Pigmentiphaga aceris: one gene and its partners. The main gene of each other region encodes a partner of the protein of the gene in region 3 in a complex. Links are inferred from orthologs where the notes say so. Each region holds a gene or a part of one and is shown on either strand. Other genes may lie near its edges.

The links.
Region 1: the proteins of secY (region 3) and secA are in contact, whole or in part, in a crystal structure (PDB 3DIN), measured with the Thermotoga maritima proteins. The link is inferred for Pigmentiphaga aceris from one-to-one orthologs. Residues at the interface, in WP_004081795.1 of Thermotoga maritima: Glu108, Gly109, Glu110, Glu111, Ala236, Glu237, Arg238, Arg239, Ile240, Thr241, Ile242, Gln243, Tyr244, Ala245, Arg246, Arg247, Val248, Thr249, Gly250, Arg251, Arg252, Val253, Tyr254, Gly256, Ala257, Ser258, Thr259, Tyr260, Leu261, Pro262; in WP_004082002.1 of Thermotoga maritima: Glu261, Ala262, Arg263, Lys300, Ala301, Arg302, Thr303, Ile304, Ile305, Leu323, Tyr324, Asp325, Pro326, Val329, Ser330, Tyr333, Ile336, Lys340, Phe345, Val349, Glu363, Phe364, Tyr374, Ser375, Gly376, Gly377, Glu393, Ile395, Thr482, Ser483.
Region 2: secY (region 3) and secG share a complex: the UniProt entries of both Escherichia coli proteins name them as parts of the sec protein translocase complex. The link is inferred for Pigmentiphaga aceris from one-to-one orthologs.

What each region holds. Positions count from the first base shown.
Region 1 is NZ_CP043046.1:897,249-900,610, reverse strand. The notes cover bases 56-3,348. They hold secA (preprotein translocase subunit SecA), read right to left. Parts: upstream 2,989-3,348; coding sequence 256-2,988; downstream 56-255. Other genes in these bases: FXN63_RS26990 (M23 family metallopeptidase), read right to left, coding at 3,113-3,348; FXN63_RS03720 (enoyl-CoA hydratase), read left to right, coding at 56-102. Outside these bases: more of FXN63_RS03720, read left to right, coding at 1-55; more of FXN63_RS26990, read right to left, coding at 3,349-3,362. UniProt on the Escherichia coli protein: Required for protein export, interacts with the SecYEG preprotein conducting channel.
Region 2 is NZ_CP043046.1:1,787,137-1,790,157, reverse strand. Bases 56-3,007 are described here. They hold secG (preprotein translocase subunit SecG), read right to left. Parts: upstream 1,766-3,007; coding sequence 1,346-1,765; downstream 56-1,345. Other genes in these bases: FXN63_RS07475 (NAD(P)H-quinone oxidoreductase), read right to left, coding at 2,871-3,007; tpiA (triose-phosphate isomerase), read right to left, coding at 1,765-2,589; FXN63_RS07495 (hypothetical protein), read right to left, coding at 610-1,023; FXN63_RS07500 (rhodanese-like domain-containing protein), read left to right, coding at 56-526. In the rest of the region: more of FXN63_RS07500, read left to right, coding at 1-55; more of FXN63_RS07475, read right to left, coding at 3,008-3,021. UniProt on the Escherichia coli protein: Subunit of the protein translocation channel SecYEG. Overexpression of some hybrid proteins has been thought to jam the protein secretion apparatus resulting in cell death; while this may be true it also results in FtsH-mediated degradation of SecY.
Region 3 is NZ_CP043046.1:5,838,092-5,841,101, reverse strand. The notes cover bases 5-2,945. They hold secY (preprotein translocase subunit SecY), read left to right. Parts: upstream 5-782; coding sequence 783-2,108; downstream 2,109-2,945. Other genes in these bases: rpsK (30S ribosomal protein S11), read left to right, coding at 2,797-2,945; rpsM (30S ribosomal protein S13), read left to right, coding at 2,405-2,770; rpmJ (50S ribosomal protein L36), read left to right, coding at 2,261-2,374; rplO (50S ribosomal protein L15), read left to right, coding at 335-766; rpmD (50S ribosomal protein L30), read left to right, coding at 139-324. Outside these bases: more of rpsE, read left to right, coding at 1-4; more of rpsK, read left to right, coding at 2,946-3,010. UniProt on the Escherichia coli protein: The central subunit of the protein translocation channel SecYEG. Consists of two halves formed by TMs 1-5 and 6-10.

The sequences.
Region 1 (3,362 bases), 4.9 Mb from region 3 along the record:
GCGTACGCAGGCGATGTGATGGCGCGCAACATGATGGAAGAGGACGCTGGCGAAGGCGTGGATGCCTTCCTGGAGAAGCGCAAACCGGTCTGGAAGTCGTGATTGTTGTTTGCAGCCTGCCGTTGATTTCCATGGCCAGTCGCGGGTAGCCCACATACCCGCACCGACAAGCCCGGACGCATTCCGAACACACCATGAAAAAAGCCCCGCGATCCAAAGATCGCGGGGCTTTGTCACATCAAGCAGACCGAAAAATCAGGTCAGCTTGCCGTGGCACACCTTGTACTTCTTGCCGCTACCGCACGGGCACGGATCGTTGCGGCCGACCTTCGGCAGCAGATTGCGCACCGTCTCGGCATCTGCCGGGGCCGGAGCCGCAGCCAGCGCCTCGTCGTAATTGGCGTGGTGGTACTGCACCTGCGCCGGCTGGGCAGCCTGCGCTTCGGCTTGCTCCATCTGCTCGGCCGACTGCACGCGCACCGTCATCAAGACCTTGACCACATCGTCGCGGATGCGATCGAGCATGCCCGAGAACAGCTCAAATGCCTCGCGCTTGTATTCCTGCTTCGGATTCTTCTGCGCGTAACCACGCAGATGAATACCTTGGCGCAGGTGATCAAGCGAGGACAGATGCTCGCGCCAGTGCGTATCGATCGACTGCAACACGATCGAACGTTCGAACTGGCCCCACATCTCGGCACCGACTTGCTCGACCTTGGCGTTGTAGGCTGCATTGGCGGCCGCCACCACACGTTCCACGACATCTTCGTCGCTGAGCGTGGTTTCGGTTTCCAGCATTTTCACCAGCGGCACTTCCAGTTGCCATTCCGATGCCAGCACGTTTTCCAGGCGGGCAATGTCCCACTGCTCTTCGACCGAATCGGCCGGCACGTATTCACGCACCAGTGCGGTGAAGGCAGCTTCGCGCAGGTTGCTGACGGTGTCGGCAATGCTCGACGCTTCCAGCACGTCGTTACGCTGAGCGTAGATCACCTTGCGCTGGTCGTTGGCGACGTCGTCGTATTCCAGCAATTGCTTGCGGATGTCGAAGTTGCGGCTTTCGACCTTGCGCTGGGCGGTCTCGATCGAACGCGACACCATGCCTGCCTCGATCGGCTCGCCTTCGGGCAGCTTCAGGCGTTCCATGATGCCGCGCACGCGGTCACCCGCGAAGATGCGCATCAGCGGATCTTCCAGCGACAGGTAGAAGCGCGACGAACCCGGGTCACCCTGGCGACCGGCACGGCCACGCAGCTGATTGTCGATACGACGCGATTCGTGACGCTCGGTGCCGATGATGCGCAGACCACCCGCCGCCTTGACCGCCTCGTTCGCCGGCTTCCATTCCTGACGGATGGTGTCGATGCGCGCGTTCTTGTCGGCTTCCGTCAGCGATTCGTCGTGGCGGATCAGGTCGATCTGCTTTTCCAGGCTGCCGCCCAGCACGATGTCGGTACCGCGACCGGCCATGTTGGTGGCGATCGTGATGTGACCCGCCTTGCCGGCTTCGGCCACGATCTCGGCCTCACGGGCGTGCTGCTTGGCGTTGAGCACTTCGTGCTTGATCTTGGCCTTGGTCAGCAGATCGGACAGCAGTTCCGAATTTTCAATGCTGGTGGTACCCACCAACACCGGCTGTCCACGTCCATGGCACTCGCGGATATCCGCGATGATCGCACCATGCTTTTCGTGGTCGGTCTTGAACACCTGGTCATTCTGGTCGTTACGCGCCATCGGCCGATTGGTCGGCATGATGATGGTTTCCAGACCGTAGATTTCCTGGAATTCAAAGGCTTCGGTGTCGGCCGTACCGGTCATGCCAGCCAGCTTTTCGTACATGCGGAAGTAGTTCTGGAACGTGATCGACGCAAGCGTCTGGTTCTCGTTCTGAATCTTCACGCCTTCCTTGGCTTCCACCGCCTGGTGCAGGCCGTCGGACCAGCGGCGACCGGTCATCAGGCGACCGGTGAACTCGTCGACGATGACGACTTCGCCGTCCTGCACGACATAGTGCTGGTCGCGGAAGAACAGGTTGTGGCCGCGCAGCGCCACCATCAGGTGGTGCATCAGCGAGATGTGACGCGGGTCGTACAGCGACTCACCTTCCGGCAACATGCCCAGACGACCCAGAATCGCTTCCGCGTTTTCGTGGCCGGCTTCCGACAGGAACAGCTGATTGCCTTTCTCGTCGACCCAGAAGTCGCCAGGCGGCTCGGGTTCGGTCGGCTTGGGTTCCGTGGCCATGCGGGTCAGCAGCGGCGGCACGGCGTTCATGCGGATGTACAGCTCGGTGTGATCCTCGGCCTGGCCGGAGATGATCAGCGGGGTACGCGCCTCGTCGATCAGGATCGAGTCCACCTCGTCAACGATGGCAAAGAACAGCGGGCGCTGACGCCGATCGCCGAGCTGATACTCCATGTTGTCGCGCAGATAGTCGAAGCCGTATTCGTTGTTGGTGCCGTAGGTGATGTCGGCAGCGTAGGCTTCTTTCTTCTGTTCGTTGGGCTGCTGCGACACGATCACGCCAACGCTCATGCCCAGGAAGCGATACAGACGCCCCATCCATTCGGCATCGCGCGACGCGAGGTAGTCGTTGACCGTGACCACGTGAACGCCCTTGCTGGCGATCGCGTTCAGGTAGGCGGGCAGCGTGGCGACCAGGGTCTTGCCTTCGCCGGTACGCATTTCCGCGATACGGCCGCTGTGCAACACGATGCCGCCCAGCAACTGCACGTCGAAGTGACGCATGCCGAGGGCGCGCTTGCCACCTTCGCGAACAACCGCAAAGGCTTCTGGCAGCAGATCGTCCAGGGTGGCACCCTGTTGGAAACGCTGGCGGAATTCGACGGTTTTCGCAGCAAGCTGCTCGTCCGTGAGCGCGGCCGTTTGAGGTTCGAGCTCATTGATGCGCTCGATCGTCTTGCGATATTGCTTCAGGAGCCGGTCATTTCGGCTACCGAAAATCTTCTTGAGCAGAGAGGAAACCATCGCGTTCTGTTAAAGGGCTGATTAACCAGTTTAGCATCGGGTCAATCCCTTGATATTCAAGCCCTGTACCAAGGTGATTCGGACCCCGCTCCGGCCCTCATCCTGTCGCTGAAACCGCGCTGAATCAGGGCCTGCCGCCTGCCCCGGCACTCATGCTCGCCAAGGTGGCCGGACGCGCCTGATCCCCCAGAAAACGCACGGGATCGACCGCCACACCAACCGTCCTGACCTCGAAATGCAGATGCGGCCCGGTGGACCGCCCGGTGCTGCCCACCAGCGCGATCTGCTGCCCGCGCCGCACCAGGTCACCGCGTTTCACCAGCAACACCGATGCGTGCGCATAACGCGTGACCAGGTCGTTGCCATGATCGATC
Region 2 (3,021 bases), 4.1 Mb from region 3 along the record:
CGCGATCTGGACCAGCGTGGCGCTGGTGTTGGGCACCGTATTTTCCACCGCCATTGACGACGTGCTGGCCACCATTCAGGCGCTGGGCACGTGGGGCGCACTGCTGTTGTTGGCGGCATTGGCCTTGTTCGTCGCATTCAAGTGGTGGCAACGCCACGCACTGATCCGCACGCTGCGCATGTCGCGGATTTCAGTGCACGAACTGGGCACCCTGCGCGACAAAGGTGCGTCGCTGGTAATTCTGGATGTGCGTCCGACCGACTCGCAGGCTGCCGGCCGTATTCCTGGGTCTTTGCCTGTGCCTGATCTGGATATCTCACGGCTTGACCTGGATATCGGCGCGGATACCGACGTGATTCTGTATTGCGATTGCCCGAATGAAGTCACCGCGGCACGCCTGGCGCGCCAGTTGATGCGGCGCGGTTATCGACGGGTGCGGCCGTTGACGGGCGGCATGCAGGCATGGGCGGCGGCGGGGTATGCGGTGGAAGTGCCGGACGATGCGGAGACGCTGCCGGTTTCGTAAACCGTCGAGAGGCTGAGGCTGGATTCGTTGTTGAGTTGGGCAGGACCGCAGGTGCTGCGCAAGCACCAATCTGCCCGAAAAAGCTACTCTGTCGGTTTATAGAAAGTCCCACACCGCTCACACCGCCGCAACTCTCTCCAAGCGGCCATCGCCGACTCGTGCGCCTCATCATGCCCGCTTTCGGTCTCGAAATACACGAACATGCCCAAGGCGCAAAACAACACCGCGATCAGCCATAGCCAGGACATGGCAAAACACAGGAATAGCGACAGCGCGGTGAGAATTCCGAAGAAAAAGCTCAGGCTGCTTCGCTGAGGCGGTGCAGCCAAACGAGACGCGTGGGTCTGATTGAGCCCCGATGCCACGAAGGTACCAATCCCGCCTCCCGGTTCGCCAGAAGCAATGCCCGTGGCGCGAACAGAGACATGCGTCAATCCTTCGCTATACACAAGGCTTGCCGATTTCCAGTCGTCGCTATTGCACTTCGGGCACGACATGTAGATTGAACGCTCCGTTGTCGCTCGAACATATAGACGAGCGGGTAGGCAAGTTTAACTTTGAAGTGGCTGATGAGGTGACGAGGCCAATCCAATCCTGTCCAATACTTTGCGACGCGATACCCGCGAATAACAAAAGCCCGCTGAACTTTCGTTCGCGGGCTTTTGTTTACTACCGATATTCTGGGTACCTATTTCAGTACCAATCTTGGTGCCGTCGGCGAGACTCGAACTCGCACAGCTTTCGCCACTACCCCCTCAAGATAGCGTGTCTACCAATTTCACCACGACGGCGGTGCAACCAAGACAGAAAGTATATCAGTTATTTCGCGGGCGTTGCAGGCACGGCACCAGAATTTTGAGCCGGAGCCGGGGTCGCCGGCACGGACGGCACGCTGGACGTCGAACCCGATGCGGCGGGCTGGCCCGGCACCGACGGAACGGAACGATCAGCCGGCACGTTTTCCATCACGCCGCCGCCACCAGGTGCGGTTGCGCCAAGCGGACGCGTACCGACGTAGGCCAGCGATGCGGTGGTGACGAAGAAGACCACGGCGGCCCACTTGGTGCTGCGCGACAGGAAGTTGGCAGCACCGGTGGCACCGAACAGGCTACCGGCCGAACCACCGCCGAATGCGGAGCCCATGTCGGCACCCTTGCCCTGTTGAAGCAGGACCAGCACGATGATGGACAACGCAGAAATCACCTGCACGACGAGCAGGACCGTAAACAACATGGACATCAGAAACTCCGGGTTGAAGCGCCCGCTTCCGCGATACGCAAGAATTCTTCGGCGTTGAGCGCCGCACCACCAATCAGGCCGCCATCGATGTCGGCCATGGCAAACAGGCTGGCCGCATTGGCCCCCTTGACGCTGCCGCCGTACAGCAAGCGCACGGACGCACCGTCTTCGCCCAGCAGCTTGCGGATGGCCGCATGCACGTCCTGGGCTTGTTCGGGGCTGGCGGTCTTGCCAGTGCCGATGGCCCACACGGGTTCGTAGGCAATGACCAAGCGACGCACGACGTCGCTGCCCAGTGCCAATACCGGTGCCAGTTGGCGTTCGACGATGGACAGGGTTTGATCGGCTTCGCGTTCAGCCAACGATTCACCGATACACACCACCGGGATCAGACCGGCGTCGAGCGCGATCTTGGCCTTGTCGGCAACCAGTTGGTCCGACTCGGCGTGATACATGCGGCGCTCGGAGTGGCCGACCAGCACGTAGCGGCTGCCGAAGTCGCGCAGCATGGTGGCCGACACTTCACCGGTATAGGCACCGCTTGCGTGGGCGCTGACATCTTGTGCGCCCCAGGCGAGGTCCGAGCCGGTCAGGGCCGATTCGGCTTGCGCCAGATACGGGAAAGGCACGCAGACGCCGACATCGCAAGATGCCGTGATGGCCGAGTTGGCCACGCCTTCGCGAACGGCCGACAGAAGCGACCCGTTGGCGGACAAGGTGCCGTGCAGCTTCCAGTTGCCAAGAACCAGCTTGCGAATGGACTTGCTGGCAGTGGACTTGCTGGCGGTGCTTCCCGAACTATTCGATGCGGTAGAGACGCTCATGGGCTGGAATGAAAGGCCTGTGCCTGATATGCATGGTGGGACGTGAACCCGGGCTGATTCCCCGACATGGTCACGTAGCGGGCGCGAAAAAGCCGCCGCAGACAAACGGGCATTGTATCGGCTTTTGCGCCGGAAACCGATTTGCCCGGCCCATCCACCACGAATGTCGGGCCGGAACGTTGCTAATTGCACCTTGCAGCGATTGCCAGCAAGGTGCGTTCAGCGGCATTTGCGGCACGGCATGGGTTGGCCATGCCGTGCTCGGTCGAACAAACCTACCCTTACACGGTCAGCACGATCTTGCCGATGTGCGCCCCGCTTTCCATCATCCGGTGCGCGTCGCCCGCCTGCCCCAGCGGGAAACTGGCATGCACCTGCGGGCGCAGCTTGCCTTGCGCAAACAGCGGCCAGACCTGCTCACGCAGTGCAGTG
Region 3 (3,010 bases):
GTGGTTGCGAAGAGCCTCGGCTCGACCAACCCTTACAACCTGGTCCGCGCCACCCTCAACGGTCTGAAGAACGTGTCGACGCCGGCTGATATCGCAGCCAAGCGCGGCAAGTCCGTTGAAGAAATTCTGGGGTAAATCATGGCAGACAAGCGCATTAAAGTGACGCTCGTGCGTTCCCCGATCGGGACGCCCGAATCGCACCGCGCCACGGTCCGTGGCCTCGGACTGCGCGGCATCAACACCAGCCGCGTACTCGAAGACACGCCGGAAGTGCGCGGGATGATCCGCAAGGTGATCTATCTGCTCACCGTAGCGGAAGCCTGAGGAACACATCATGCAACTCAATACGATCAAGCCCGCCGAAGGCGCAACGCACGCTAAGCGTCGTGTTGGCCGCGGTATCGGCTCTGGCCTGGGCAAGACCTCGGGCCGTGGTCACAAAGGTCAGAAGTCCCGTTCGGGCGGCTTCCACAAGGTTGGCTTCGAAGGCGGTCAAATGCCGCTGCAACGTCGCCTGCCGAAGCGTGGTTTCAAGCCCCTGGGTGGTCATCTTTCCGCTCAAATCCGTCTCTCGGACCTTCAAGCGCTGCCCGTCGACGAAGTCGATGTGCAAGCACTGAAGCAAGCCGGCGTGATCGGCCAGCCCGTGCGCTACGTCAAGGTCATCCTGTCGGGTGAACTGTCGCGCAAGGTTGCCCTCAAGGGTATTTCGGCGACGGCTGGTGCCAAGGCGGCGATCGAAGCCGCTGGCGGCTCCGTAGCCTGAATCGGGGACTGACGCTTTGGCTACTGCGAACGCACTGGGTAAGACTGGCAACAAGTTCGGCGATCTGAAGCGCCGGCTGGTCTTCCTGCTGCTCGCCCTCGTGGTCTATCGCCTCGGCACACACATCCCGGTCCCGGGAATCGATCCGAACGAGTTGACTGCCCTGTTTCGCCAGAATCAGGGCGGTATTCTCGGTCTGTTCAATATGTTCTCGGGCGGGGCGTTGTCGCGCTTCTCCATCTTCGCGCTGGGGATCATGCCGTACATTTCGGCATCGATCATCATGCAGCTGATGACGGTAGTCGTGCCGTCGCTCGAAGCGATCAAGAAAGAGGGCGAGGCTGGTCGTCGACGGATTACGCAATACACGCGCTACGGCACGTTGTTGCTGGGTCTGGTTCAGGCAGTAGGTATCTCTGTCGCACTGGAATCGCAACCTGGTCTGGTCATCGACCCGGGTGTGATCTTCCGCGTGACGACCGTGGTGTCGCTGCTGACCGGTACGATGTTTTTGATGTGGCTTGGCGAGCAAATCACGGAGCGTGGGCTGGGTAACGGCATCTCGATCCTGATTTTCTCCGGTATCGCAGCGGGTCTCCCGAGCGCGATGGCGGGGCTCTTCGAGCTGGTCAACACGGGTGCGATGGCAGTGTTGTCGGCGCTGGTGATCATGGTGTTGGTGGTTCTCGTGACCGCTTTCGTCGTGTTCGTCGAGCGGGGTCAACGCAAGATCGTGGTGAATTACGCCAAGCGTCAGGTGGGCAACAAGGTGTATGGCGGGCAAAGCTCGCATCTGCCCTTGAAGCTCAACATGGCCGGTGTGATTCCTCCGATCTTCGCGTCGTCGATCATCTTGTTCCCGGCAACGGTGACAAGCTGGTTCTCGACAGGTGACAGCACGCGTTGGTTGCGAGACATCGCAGCCGCGTTGTCGCCGGGACAGCCGCTGTATATCGCGCTGTACGCCGTCGCTATCGTGTTCTTCTGCTTTTTCTACACAGCGCTTGTCTTCAACAGTCGCGAGACTGCGGACAACCTGAAGAAAAGCGGGGCATTCGTGCCGGGGATTCGTCCTGGTGAACAGACTTCGCGTTATATCGACAAGATTCTCACGCGGTTGACCTTGTCGGGAGCGATTTACATCACTCTCGTGTGTCTGCTGCCCGAGTTTCTGGTTCTGCGCTGGAACGTGCCGTTCTACTTCGGTGGCACTTCCTTGCTGATCCTGGTGGTAGTAACGATGGACTTCATGGCGCAGGTTCAGGCCTACGTGATGTCGCATCAATACGATTCGCTGCTCAAGAAAGCTAATTTCAAGGGTGGCAAACTTCCGGCTCGATGAGCGTGAAGGCATGTCCAAAGACGACGTTATTTCGGATCCTGCCGGGAGAGTCGTGTGAAGGTCGAATCGACCTCTCGCGATTTCTCCCGAGCAAGTATCGTGTTCCGCTCGAAGTGAGCCCGGCCCGCCGGGTGGAAGTTTAGGAGTCAATCATGAAAGTAATGGCATCGGTCAAGCGCATTTGCCGTAATTGCAAGGTCATCAAGCGCAAGGGTGTCGTGCGGGTGATCTGCACGGATCCGCGCCACAAGCAACGCCAGGGCTAAGCCCTCGCGTTTGGAATACAAGGACAGGTAATGGCCCGTATCGCTGGCATCAACATCCCGCCGCAACAGCACACCGCTATCGGTCTGACGGCTATCTTCGGTATCGGTCGCACCCGCGCGCTTCAGATTTGTGAAGCCGCTGGCGTCGCCGCTAACAAGAAAGTTCGTGAGCTGAATGACGCTGAGCTCGAGCGCATCCGTGAACACGTGAACGCCTTCGCTGTTGAAGGCGATCTGCGTCGCGAAATCCAGTTGTCGATCAAGCGTTTGATCGACCTGGGAACTTACCGTGGTCTGCGTCACAAGCGCGGTCTGCCGGTGCGCGGTCAACGTACCCGCACGAACGCTCGCACCCGCAAAGGCCCCCGTAAGGCCGGCGTGGCGCAGAAGAAGTAATCGGCTGACCAGGCAAGGACTCAGACATGGCTAAGGCACAGAACAACAGCGCTTCGCAGCGCGTTCGCAAGAAAGTCAAAAAGAACGTTTCGGACGGTATCGCACACGTCCACGCTTCGTTCAACAACACGATCATCACGATCACCGACCGTCAGGGCAATGCTCTGTCGTGGGCAACGTCGGGCGGCGCTGGCTTCAAGGGCTCGCGCAAGTCGACGCCGTTCGCAGCTCAGGTTGCAG